DNA from 2 places in the Streptomyces ambofaciens ATCC 23877 genome. Region 1 is predicted to be linked to the other one. Evidence: riboswitches for the same ligand, from Rfam matches in the RefSeq annotation. Region 1 holds a riboswitch; the other holds the start of a gene.

Region 1 (6,174 bases):
GCGAAAGGTGCTGGCACCGTCACGATCTCAGGCGTCTCATTTTTCAGTTGTCTCATGTCACGATGTGAGACGAGCGGTCGGTGCTCCCGCGCGTCGCTCAGCACTCGATGATGTTGACCGCCAGCCCGCCCCGCGCCGTCTCCTTGTACTTCACCGACATGTCGGCGCCGGTCTCCTTCATGGTCTTGATGACCTTGTCGAGGGACACCTTGTGCGAACCGTCGCCGCGCATCGCCATCCGCGCGGCCGTGACCGCCTTCACCGCGGCCATGCCGTTGCGCTCGATGCACGGGATCTGGACCAGGCCGCCGACCGGGTCGCAGGTCAGGCCGAGGTTGTGCTCCATGCCGATCTCGGCCGCGTTCTCCACCTGCTCGGGGCTGCCGCCCAGCACCTCGGCGAGCGCGCCGGCCGCCATGGAGCAGGCGGAGCCGACCTCGCCCTGGCAGCCGACCTCGGCGCCGGAGATGGAGGCGTTCTCCTTGAAGAGCATGCCGATCGCGCCGGCCGCGAGGAGGAAGCGGATAACGCCCTCCTCGTCGGCGCCGGGGACGAAGTTCATGTAGTAGTGCAGGACCGCCGGGATGATGCCCGCCGCGCCGTTCGTCGGGGCCGTGACGACCCGGCCGCCGGCCGCGTTCTCCTCGTTCACCGCCATGGCGTAGAGCGTGATCCACTCCATGGCCAGGGCCTGCGGGTCGCCCTCCGAGCGGAGCTTGCGCGCGGTGTTCGCGGCGCGGCGGCGGACCTTGAGGCCGCCGGGGAGTATGCCCTCGCGGGACATGCCGCGGTCCACGCAGGCCCGCATCGCGTGCCAGATCTCCAGCAGACCCTCGCGGATCTCGTCCTCGTCGCGCCAGGCCCGCTCGTTCTCCAGCATCAGGGCGGAGATGGACAGGCCCGTCTCGCGGGCCAGCCGCAGCAGCTCGTCGCCGGTGCGGAAGGGGTACTTCAGCACGGTGTCGTCGAGCACGATGCGGTCCGCGCCCACCGCGTCCTCGTCGACGACGAAGCCGCCGCCGACCGAGTAGTAGGTCTTGGTCAGCACCTCGGCACCCTGCGCGTCGTGCGCCCACAGCGTCATGCCGTTGGCGTGGTAGGGGAGCGCCTTGCGGCGGTGCAGCACCATGTCGTCGTCGTAGGAGAAGGCGATCTCGTGCTCGCCGAGGAGGCTGATGCGGCCGGAGGACCGGATCGTCTCCACGCGCTCGTCGGCCGTCTCCACGTCCACCGTGCGCGGCGAGTCGCCCTCCAGGCCGAGCAGCACCGCCTTGGGGGTGCCGTGGCCGTGGCCGGTGGCGCCGAGCGAGCCGTAGAGCTCGGCCCGGACCGAGGCGACGGAGCCCAGCAGTTCCTCGCTGCGCAGCCGGCGGGCGAACATGCGGGCCGCGCGCATCGGGCCGACCGTGTGGGAGCTCGACGGGCCGATGCCGATCGAGAACAGGTCGAAGACCGAGATGGCCACGGGGACTCCTCAATACGGGGGTGGTGCAGAGGTGGTGCTTCGGGGGTGGGGCGCCGGGCTCGCTTGTGGCGGGCACGGCGCCCCGGACACGCGGTGTCTACTTGTTCAGACCCGGGTACAGCGGGTGCTTGTCGGCCAGGGTCTTCACCCGGGCCTTGAGGGCCTGGGCGTCGTAGGACGGCTTCAGCGCCTCGGCGATCACGTCCGCGACCTCGGCGAAGTCCTCGGCCGTGAAGCCGCGGGTCGCCAGGGCCGGCGTACCGATGCGCAGACCGGAGGTCACCATCGGCGGACGCGGGTCGTTCGGGACGGCGTTGCGGTTGACCGTGATGCCGACCTCGTGGAGACGGTCCTCGGCCTGCTGGCCGTCCAGCTCGGAGTCGCGCAGGTCGACGAGGACCAGGTGGACGTCCGTGCCGCCGGTCAGGACCGACACGCCCGCCGCCTTGGCGTCGTCCTTCACCAGGCGCTCGGCCAGGATGCGGGCGCCTTCCAGCGTACGACGCTGGCGCTCCTTGAAGTCCTCGCTCGCGGCGACCTTGAAGGCGACGGCCTTGGCGGCCACCACGTGCTCCAGCGGGCCACCCTGCTGACCGGGGAAGACGGCGGAGTTGATCTTCTTGGCCAGCTCGGCCGTGGAGAGGATCACACCGCCGCGCGGGCCGCCCAGCGTCTTGTGGGTGGTGGTCGTCACGACGTGGGCGTGCGGGACCGGGTTCGGGTGCAGGCCCGCCGCGACCAGACCGGCGAAGTGCGCCATGTCGACCATCAGGTAGGCGCCGACCTCGTCCGCGACCTTGCGGAACGCGGCGAAGTCCAGCTGACGGGGGTAGGCCGACCAGCCGGCCACGATCAGCTTGGGCCGGTGCTCCTTGGCGAGGCGCTCCACCTCGGCCATGTCCACCTGGCCGTCGTCGCCGACGTGGTAGGGGACGACGTCGTAGAGCTTGCCGGAGAAGTTGATCTTCATGCCGTGGGTCAGGTGCCCGCCGTGGGCGAGGTTCAGACCCATGATCGTGTCGCCCGGCTTGAGCAGCGCGAACATCGCGGCCGCGTTGGCCTGGGCGCCCGAGTGCGGCTGCACGTTGGCGTGCTCGGCGCCGAAGAGCGCCTTGACCCGGTCGATGGCGATCTGCTCGACGACGTCGACGTGCTCGCAGCCGCCGTAGTAGCGGCGGCCGGGGTAGCCCTCGGCGTACTTGTTGGTGAGGACCGAGCCCTGGGCCTCCATGACCGCGACCGGAGCGAAGTTCTCCGAGGCGATCATCTCCAGGGTGGACTGCTGGCGGTCCAGCTCGGCGTCGACGGCGGCGGCGACGTCGGGGTCGAGCTCGTGCAGGGGTGTGTTCAGAAGCGACATGCGGTCCGTGACTCCTCAGCCGGCGGTGAAGGCGGTGTACTCGTCGGCGGAGAGCAGGTCGGCGGGCTCGTCCGTGATCCGTACCTTGAAGAGCCAGCCGCCCTCGAAGGGCGCGGAGTTCACCAGCGACGGGTCGTTGACGACGTCCTCGTTGACCTCGGTGACCTCGCCGGAGACGGGGGAGTACAGGTCGGAGACCGACTTGGTGGACTCCAGTTCACCGCAGGTCTCGCCCGCGGAGACGGAGTCGCCGACCTCGGGGAGCTGGACGAAGACCACGTCACCGAGCGCGTTGGCCGCGTGCTCCGTGATGCCGACCGTCGAGGCGCCGTCCTCGGCGCCCGACAGCCACTCGTGCTCCTTGCTGTAGCGCAGCTGCTGGGGGTTGCTCATGGCCTGAATTCTCCTGTACGCGGGGGAGTGCTGGTGAGGGGGGTGACGCGAGGGGGACTGCTGAAACCCCTGGTGGGCGGCGGGCGCCGGGAAGGGGCGCGCGCGGAGCGGCCGGGCCCCGCCGACCAGTGTCTACTTCTGGCGCTTGTAGAACGGCAGCGCCACGACCTCGTACGGCTCGTGGCTGCCCCGGATGTCCACGCCGACACCCGGGGTCCCCGGAGCCGCGTGCGCCGGGTCGACGTACGCCATGGCGATCGGCTTGCCCAGCGTCGGCGACGGGGCGCCGGAGGTGACCTCGCCGATGACCTCGCCGCCGGCGACGACCGGGTACCCGGCGCGCGGGACCCGGCGGCCCTCGGCGACCAGGCCGACCAGGACGCGGGGAGGCTTCGAGGCGGCGCGCTCGGCGGCCTCGGTCAGCGCCGCGCGGCCCACGAAGTCGCCCTCCTTCTCGAACTTCACCACGCGGCCCAGGCCGGCGTCGAAGGGCGTCAGCGCGGTCGTCAGCTCGTGCCCGTACAGCGGCATGCCGGCCTCCAGGCGGAGCGTGTCCCGGCAGGACAGGCCGCAGGGGACCAGCCCGGCGCCCTCGCCCGCCCGGGTCAGCGCCCGCCACAGCTCGACGGCGTGCTCCGGCTTCACGAAGAGCTCGAAGCCGTCCTCGCCGGTGTAGCCGGTGCGCGCGATGAGCGCGGGCACGCCGGCCACGGTGCCGGGCAGGCCGGCGTAGTACTTCAGGCCGTCCAGATCGGCGTCGGTGAGGCTCTTCAGGATGGCCGGGGACTCGGGGCCCTGTACGGCGAGCAGCGCGTAGGCGTCGCGGTCGTCGCGCACCTCGGCGTCGAAGCCGGCGGCCCGCTCGGTGAGCGCGTCCAGCACCACCTGGGCGTTGGAGGCGTTGGCGACGACCATGTAGTGGGGAGCGCCGGCCTCGGTGTCGGCGAGCCGGTAGACGATCAGGTCGTCCAGGATGCCGCCGTCCTCGCGGCAGATCATGGTGTAGCGGGCGCGGCCCGGCTTCACGCTGCCGATGTTGCCGACCAGCGCGAAGTTCAGCAGGTCGGCGGCGGCCGGTCCGGTGACCGTGATCTCGCCCATGTGCGAGAGGTCGAAGAGCCCGGCCCGGGTGCGCACCGCGACGTGCTCGTCGCGCTCGGAGCCGTAGCGCAGAGGCATGTCCCAGCCGGCGAAGTCGGTCATCGTCGCGCCCAGCGCGCGATGCGTGGCGTCGAGCGCGGTGCGGCGGAGTTCGGTACTGCTCATCGGTCGGTCGTCTCCCAGGACAGGACGTGGCGAGGTCGATCCTCCCCATCTGTCATCGGAACCTGAGAGGTTCGCCATGACCACCGGAGCGCGGCGGTCAGGACTTGCACCTTGGGTGGGGCAGCCGTCGCGCGGCGGCCCGCTTTTCAGATGTGCCTCGCCCACGCGGTAACGGTGCCTGAGAGATTCAAGGGAGGGACTTGCTCCTTCGGCGCCCCGGCGACGGCCGGGGACTCTCCCGCGCGGATTCAAACGGCCGGTATGCAGTTGGCGCCGCCATCATTGCACGACCGGCCGATCCGTGGCAGACCGTGATCTGTAACCGGCTTGTGGCAGTAAGCGAACGAAAACGCGAGACCTGCGCATTACCTTCTCTTTACACTCGACGGGGATGGGAACTCGTGAACCGCCCCAGGGGAGGACGATCACGGTGAACAGGACCACGGCGTACGCCACCACCACGGGTCTCGCGCTGCCCGAGCAGCCCGCCGCCCCGGCCCCGGAGAAGTGCGCCGAACTGCCCGCACCCGTCGTCCGCGACCTGCGGGACCGCGGCGGCCACAGCCCGCACGCCCTGCTCTTCGGACCCCGGGACCTGGTGGTGATCACCGGCCTGCCCGGAAGCGGCAAGTCCACGCTGATGGAGCGCACCGTGCGCGGCCCGCGCATCGACTCCCAGGACACCCGCGACGCCTGGGACCGCCGCATGCCGCGCTGGCTGCCGTACGCGCTCTACCGCCCCCTCGTCCGCCTCGCCCACTACGCGGGGCTGCGCCGCGCCCTGCGCTCCGGCGAGGGCGTGGTCGTGCACGACTGCGGCACCCAGGCCTGGGTGCGCGGCTGGCTGGCCCGCGAGGCGCGGCGCCGGGAGGGCACCCTGCACCTGCTGCTGATCGACGTCGACGCCGACGAGGCGCTGGCCGGCCAGCGCGAGCGCGGCCGGGGCGTCTCGCGGTACGCGTTCCTGCGGCACCGCTCGGCCAACACCCGCCTGCTGCGCGCGATCACCGAGGGCTCGCTGCCCGTCGGCTGCACCTCGGCGATCCTGCTGGACCGGGAGGCCGCGGGCGTGCTGCGCCGGATCGCCTTCACGGGGTGACACGCCGTAGGCCCCCGGTACCGAACGGGTTAGCCTTTTCAGCCACAGCAGCGGTACCAGGCAGGCGGTAGGCAGATGGACATCCCAGGGGGCCTCCCGGCGGACTTCTCCGCCGGCTTCCCGGCGCAGGCGCACCCCCACCCCCACGGCGGGTGGCCCGGCAACGAGCTGGAGGAGGTGCTGTCCGCCTCCCTCGGCGTACCGGGCGCCGGCGGCCGGATCGTGGAGGTCCTCGGCCGCAGCTTCCTGTGGATACCCCTGCCGAACGGCGGCGGCCCGGGCAGCGGCCCCCTCGACCTGCCCTCGCTGGAGATCGAGGGCCAGGCCTACGTGCCGGTGTTCAGCTCCGAGGAGCAGCTGCGCCAGGTCGCCGGCCCGCAGATGTCGTACACCGTCGCCCCCGCCGCGGAGTTCGCCCGCGGTCTGCCCCCGCAGATCGGCATCGCCGTGAACCCGGACGGCGTGGTCGGCATCCCGCTGCCGCCTCCGGCCGTGGCCGAGCTGTGCCGGGCCGGCCGCACCCCGCTCGACGGGCCCGCGTCCGGCGGCCGGGTCCGCCTCTTCGAGCCGGACTGGCAGGACGACCCGGTG
Region 2 (6,174 bases), 4.1 Mb from region 1:
CCAGCAGGGTGGCGCGGCCGACCCGGCTCCGCAGCGGCCGGCTGCCGTGCCGAGCAGCGGAGGGGCGACGTCCATGGCGTCCGAGCAGATCGGCTACCGCGGGCCCACGGCCTGCGCGGCCGCCGGAATCACCTACCGGCAGCTCGACTACTGGGCCCGCACGGGTCTCGTCGAGCCCAGCGTGCGGCCCGCGCACGGTTCGGGGACACAGCGTCTGTACAGCTTCCGCGACGTCGTCGTGCTGAAGATCGTCAAGCGCTTCCTCGACACCGGGGTGTCACTGCAGAACATCCGCACCGCGGTCCAGCACCTCAGGGAGCGCGGCTTCCAGGACCTGGAGCGGATGACGCTGATGAGTGACGGCGCCACGGTCCACGAGTGCACGTCGCCCGACGAGGTGCACGCCCTGCTCCAGGGCGGCCAGGGCATCTTCGGCATCGCCGTGGGCGTGGTGTGGCGGGACGTCGAGAGCGCGCTGTCGCAGCTGCACGGGGAGCGCGTCGACACGGGGGAGACCCTGGTCGGGCACAATCCGGCGGACGAGCTGGCGCGGCGTCGCAACCGGGCGGTCTGAACACCGCCCGCGGCGTTGTCAGTGGCGTAGGGCAGCATCGGAGGGGTGAGAACCGCGCCCACGATCCTGCATCTCGACATGGACGCCTTCTTCGCCTCGGTGGAGCAGGCGTCCAAGCCGAGCCTGCGCGGGAAGGCCGTGGTCGTGGGCGGTCTGGGGCCGCGCGGGGTGGTCGCCACCTGCTCGTACGAGGCGCGGGTCTTCGGCGTGCACTCGGCGATGCCCATGGGCCAGGCCCGGCGGCTGGCGCCCCACGCCGCGTACCTCGTGCCGCGCTTCGAGCTCTACCGGTCGATCAGCGAGCAGGTGATGCGGCTGCTGCGGGCGCTGTCGCCCCTCGTGGAGCCGCTGAGCCTGGACGAGGCGTTCGTGGACCTGGAGGCCGGTGGGGCGGCCTGGGACGCGGCGTCGGCGCGGCTGGCCGGTGCGCGGCTGCGCACGGACATCCGCGCCTTCACCGGCCTCACCGGATCGGTGGGACTCGCGGCTTCCAAGATGCTGGCCAAGATCGCCTCGGAGGAGGCCAAGCCGGACGGCCTGGTCCTGATCCGGCCGGGCACGGAGCGGGCCATGCTGGAGCCGATGTCCGTGCGCACGCTGCCCGGGGTGGGGCCGGCGACCGGCGACCACCTGCGGCGCGCCGGGATCACCACGGTCGGCGAGCTGGCGGAGGCGGGTGAGGACGAGCTCGTACGGCTGCTGGGCAAGGCGCACGGGCACGCTCTGTACGCCATGGCCCTGGCCCGCGACGACCGGCCGGTGGTGTCGGAGCGGGAGACGAAGTCGGTGTCGGTCGAGGACACCTACGACGTGGACATCCACGACCGGGTGCGGGTCGGTGTGGAGGTGGGACGGCTGGCGGAGCGGTGTGTGCGGCGGCTTCGCGGGTCGGGGCTCTCCGGGCGGACGATCGTGCTCAAGGTGCGCAGGTTCGACTTCTCCACGCTGACGCGGTCCGAGACCCTGCGCGGGCCCACGGACGATCCGGCGGTGGTGCGCGAGGCGGCGGCCCGGCTGCTGGACTCGGTGGACACCACGGGCGGTGTACGGCTGCTGGGGGTCGGCGTCAGCGGGCTGGCCGACTACACGCAGGAGGACCTGTTCGCGCAGGCGGCCGGGGACCGCTCCGGCGAACTCGCCGAGGAGCCCGAGCCCGCCGAGGAGAGACACGCGCCGGCGCCCACCGAGCGACGGTGGCCGCCGGGGCACGACGTGCGGCACAGGGAGTACGGGCACGGGTGGGTGCAGGGCAGCGGACTGGGGCGGGTCACCGTGCGGTTCGAAACGCCGTACTCGCAGGTCGGACGGGTACGGACCTTCCCGGTGGACGATCCGGATCTGACGCCGGCGGATCCGCTGCCGCTGGTTCCGGCCGTGCCGCGAGGACCCGGGGACGCGGGGGCCGCCCCCGCCGAGTCGGGCCCGGAGACGGAGGCGGGCGCCGGTGCGTCGGGGTACGAGCGTCCGGCTCCCGGTTGGTGACGGGTCCCGGGGGCGGGATCGTCAGCTCTCTTCCTTGCCCTGACCGGCCAGCTTGCCGAAGTCGCGGTCGGGGAGCGGGGCGGGCGCGGCCACGTCGAGTCCGTAGTGGTGGTAGAGCTGCAGTTCCTGCTCCGGCGAGAGGTGGCGGCCGACACCGAAGTCGGGAGCCTCCTTGATCAGCGTCCGTTCGAAGGGCACCCGCAGCGCGCCCTCGACCAGTTCGCTCGGCTCCAGGGGCACGAAGGCGTCCCTGCTGAACAGGCCGGTGCGTATGGCCGCCCACTCCGGGGCGCCGGTCGCGTCGTCGAGGTAGACCTCGTCGACGGTGCCGATCCGGGTGCCGTTGCGGTCGAACGCCTTGCGGCCGATCAGGTTCCGGGGGTCGATGTCAGTACGCACGGGGCCCTCCACTTGGTCGCACTGGGGTCGCACACCAGCCGCCGAATCATCCGTAAGTACTACAAAAGAGCACATACGGCGGGTCGGCCACTCGAAGGTCCGTGCGGCGAGCGCGCTGGTACGCTGGCAAACGGCTGCTGACCCCGTGCGGGAGAGTCCTCCGGACACCTCCGGAGGCGCCGAAGGAGCAAATCCTCCCCGGAATCTCTCAGGCTCACGTACCGCATGGACGAGGTCACTCTGGAAAGCAGAGCGGGTGTCGACGGCGTCCGCTCTCACCGACGGTGAAAGCCGGGTGGAGCCTTCGGGCCGCCCCGGTGAAGCTCTCAGGTCGAGATGACAGAGGGGGAGGCCGTCCGGGTACCCGTGCCGTGGTGCCCCTCGAAGGTCGTCAGACCAGGAGGCCTCCGCAATGACCGCCCCTCGCATTTCGCTCTCCGAGCTCGAACAGGCAGTGCCGTTCGAGCAGCGCCACATCGGCCCCGACGACGAGGCCCGGGCCAAGATGCTCGCGCAGGTCGGCTACGGTTCGCTCGACGAGCTGACGGCCGCCGCGGTGCCGGATGTGATCAAGAACGCCGACGCGCTGGACCTGCCCGGCGCGCGCTCCGAGGCCGAGGTGCTGGCCGAACTGCGTTCGCTCGCCGACCGCAACCAGGTCCTCGACTCCATGATCGGACTCGGCTACTACGGCACCTTCACGCCCCCGGTCATCCTGCGCAACGTCATGGAGAACCCGGCCTGGTACACCGCGTACACCCCGTACCAGCCGGAGATCAGCCAGGGCCGCCTGGAGGCGCTGCTCAACTTCCAGACGATGGTCGCCGAGCTGACCGGCCTGCCCACCTCCGGCGCCTCGCTGCTGGACGAGGGCACCGCCGCCGCCGAGGCGATGGCGCTGTCCCGGCGCATGGGCAAGAACAAGAAGGGCCTGTTCCTCGTCGACGCCGACGCGCTGCCGCAGACCGTCGCCGTGATACGGACCCGCGCCGAACCGACCGGTGTCGAGGTCGTCGTCGCCGACCTGAGCGAGGGCATCCCGGCCGAGGTCGCCGAGCGGGAGATCAACGGCGTCCTCATCCAGTACCCGGGCGCCTCCGGAGCCGTCCGCGACATCAAGCCGGTCATCGACCGGGCGCACGAACTCGGCGCGCTCGTCACCGTCGCCGCCGACCTGCTCGCCCTCACCCTGCTGACGTCGCCCGGTGAGCTGGGCGCGGACATCGCCGTCGGCACCACCCAGCGCTTCGGCGTGCCGATGGGCTTCGGCGGTCCGCACGCCGGTTACATGGCGGTGCGCGAGAAGTTCGCGCGCAGCCTGCCCGGCCGCCTGGTCGGTGTCTCGGTGGACGCCGACGGCAACAGGGCCTACCGCCTCGCCCTGCAGACCCGCGAGCAGCACATCCGCCGCGAGAAGGCCACCAGCAACATCTGCACCGCCCAGGTGCTGCTCGCCGTCATGGCCGGCATGTACGCCGTGTACCACGGGCCCGAGGGACTGCGGGCCATCGCGCGGCGCACCCACCGGTACGCCTCGCTCATCGCGGCGGGGCTCGCGGCCGGCGGCGTCGAGATCGTCCACGGCGCCTACTTCGACACGGTCACCGCGCGGGTGCCCGGCCGGGCCGCCGACATCGTCCACGCCGCCCGCGAGAACGGCATCAACCTGCGCCTCGTCGACGCGGACCACGTCTCCTTCGCCTGCGACGAGACCACCACGCGTGCCCAGGTCGGCGGCGTGTGGAACGCCTTCGGCGTCGAGGGCGACATCGAGGCGCTGGACGCGGAGACCGCGGAGACGCTGCCCGAGGCGCTGCTGCGCACGGACGACTTCCTCACCCACCCCGTCTTCCACCAGCACCGCTCCGAGACGGCGATGCTGCGCTACCTGCGCCGCCTGGCCGACCGGGACTACGCGCTGGACCGCGGCATGATCCCGCTGGGCTCCTGCACCATGAAGCTCAACGCCACCACCGAGATGGAGCCGGTCACCTGGTCGGAGTTCGGCGGGCTGCACCCCTTCGCGCCCGCCGAGCAGGCGCAGGGCTACCTGACCCTCATCCGTGAGCTGGAGGAGCGGCTCGCCGAGGTCACCGGGTACGACAAGGTGTCCCTCCAGCCGAACGCGGGCTCCCAGGGCGAGTTCGCCGGTCTGCTCGCCGTACGCGGTTACCACCGGGCCAACGGTGACGACCAGCGCACCGTCTGCCTGATCCCGTCCTCCGCGCACGGCACCAACGCCGCGAGCGCGGTGATGGCCGGCATGAAGGTCGTCGTCGTGAAGACCGCCGGGGACGGCGAGATCGACGTCGAGGACCTGCGCGCCAAGATCGAGCAGCACCGCGACGAGCTGGCGGTGCTGATGATCACCTACCCCTCCACGCACGGTGTGTTCGAGGAGCACGTCGCCGACATCTGCGCCCGGGTGCACGACGCCGGCGGCCAGGTCTACGTGGACGGCGCCAACCTCAACGCCCTGGTCGGCCTCGCCAAGCCGGGCCACTTCGGCGGCGACGTCTCGCACCTGAACCTGCACAAGACCTTCTGCATCCCGCACGGCGGCGGCGGTCCCGGCGTCGGCCCGGTCGCCGTACGCTCGCACCTGGCGCCCTACCTGCCCAACCACCCGTTGCAGCCGGCGGCCGGCCCGCAGACGGGCGTCGGCCCGATCTCGGCGGCGCCGTGGGGTTCGGCCGGCATCCTGCCGATCTCGTGGTCGTACGTCCGGCTGATGGGCGGCGAAGGGCTCAAGCGCGCCACGCAGGTGGCCGTGCTGTCCGCCAACTACATCGCCAAGCGCCTGGAGCCGCACTTCCCGGTGCTGTACACCGGGCCGGGCGGGCTGGTCGCACACGAGTGCATCATCGACCTGCGTCCGCTGACCAAGGCGACCGGCGTCAGCGTCGACGACGTGGCCAAGCGGCTGATCGACTACGGCTTCCACGCGCCGACGATGTCCTTCCCGGTGGCCGGGACGCTGATGATCGAGCCGACCGAGTCCGAGGACCTCGCCGAGCTGGACCGTTTCTGCGAGGCGATGATCGCCATCCGCGGGGAGATCGAGAAGGTCGGCTCCGGTGCCTGGTCCGCGGACGACAACCCGCTGCGGGGCGCGCCGCACACCGCCGGTGCGCTGGGCGGCGACTGGGACCACGGGTACTCCCGCGAGGAGGCCGTCTTCCCGGCCGGGGTGTCCGCCGCCGACAAGTACTGGCCGCCGGTGCGCCGTATCGACCAGGCCTTCGGTGACCGGAACCTGGTCTGCTCCTGCCCGCCGTTGGACGCCTACGAGGACTGAGCCGTGACGGGGAGGCCCCGTCCGGCCCCGCGAGGGGGGCTGGGCGGGGCCTCCCGTCGTGTCAGGTGGTGGCCAGCGACACCTCGGTCGACTTGACCAGCGCGACGACGGGAGCGCCGACGGACAGCGACAGGTCGTCGGCGGCCTCCCTGGTGATCGCGGCGGTCAGTTCGGCGCCCTCGACGGCGACCCGGACCGAGGCCATCGCCTCGCCGGCGGTGACGGCGGTGACCGTCCCGGGCAGCCGGTTGCGGATGGACAGGCCGTCGACGCGGCCGGTGGCCAGGGCGATCTCCGTGGACTTCACCAGGGCGCGGACGGCGGTGCCGGCGGCGAGGGAGAGCTCGTCGGCGGCGTCGCGGGTGATCGCCGCGGTGAGGTCCTGGCCGCCGGAGAGGCGGACCCTGACCGTCGCCATGGC

What was found. Region 1 has a riboswitch for glycine ahead of gcvT (glycine cleavage system aminomethyltransferase GcvT). Riboswitches for the same ligand answer to the same signal wherever they lie in the genome.
Region 2: linked by a shared signal. The riboswitch ahead of gcvP (aminomethyl-transferring glycine dehydrogenase) and the one ahead of gcvT (glycine cleavage system aminomethyltransferase GcvT) in region 1 are both predicted to bind glycine.

The regions. Positions count from the first base shown of each region.
Region 1 covers NZ_CP012382.1:5,527,024-5,533,197, forward strand. The annotation lists gene SAM23877_RS24715 (L-serine ammonia-lyase) at 98-1,465, opposite strand; gene glyA (serine hydroxymethyltransferase) at 1,563-2,825, opposite strand; gene gcvH (glycine cleavage system protein GcvH) at 2,841-3,218, opposite strand; gene gcvT (glycine cleavage system aminomethyltransferase GcvT) at 3,351-4,484, opposite strand; glycine riboswitch at 4,524-4,640, opposite strand; glycine riboswitch at 4,641-4,735, opposite strand; gene SAM23877_RS24735 (AAA family ATPase) at 4,915-5,583, shown strand; gene SAM23877_RS24740 (enhanced serine sensitivity protein SseB) at 5,659-6,174, shown strand, end outside.
Region 2 covers NZ_CP012382.1:1,455,297-1,461,470, reverse strand. The annotation lists gene SAM23877_RS06595 (MerR family transcriptional regulator) at 1-574, shown strand, start outside; gene SAM23877_RS06590 (DNA polymerase IV) at 620-2,056, shown strand; gene SAM23877_RS06585 (PRC-barrel domain-containing protein) at 2,078-2,455, opposite strand; glycine riboswitch at 2,594-2,689, shown strand; gene gcvP (aminomethyl-transferring glycine dehydrogenase) at 2,868-5,753, shown strand; gene SAM23877_RS06575 (TOBE domain-containing protein) at 5,815-6,174, opposite strand, start outside.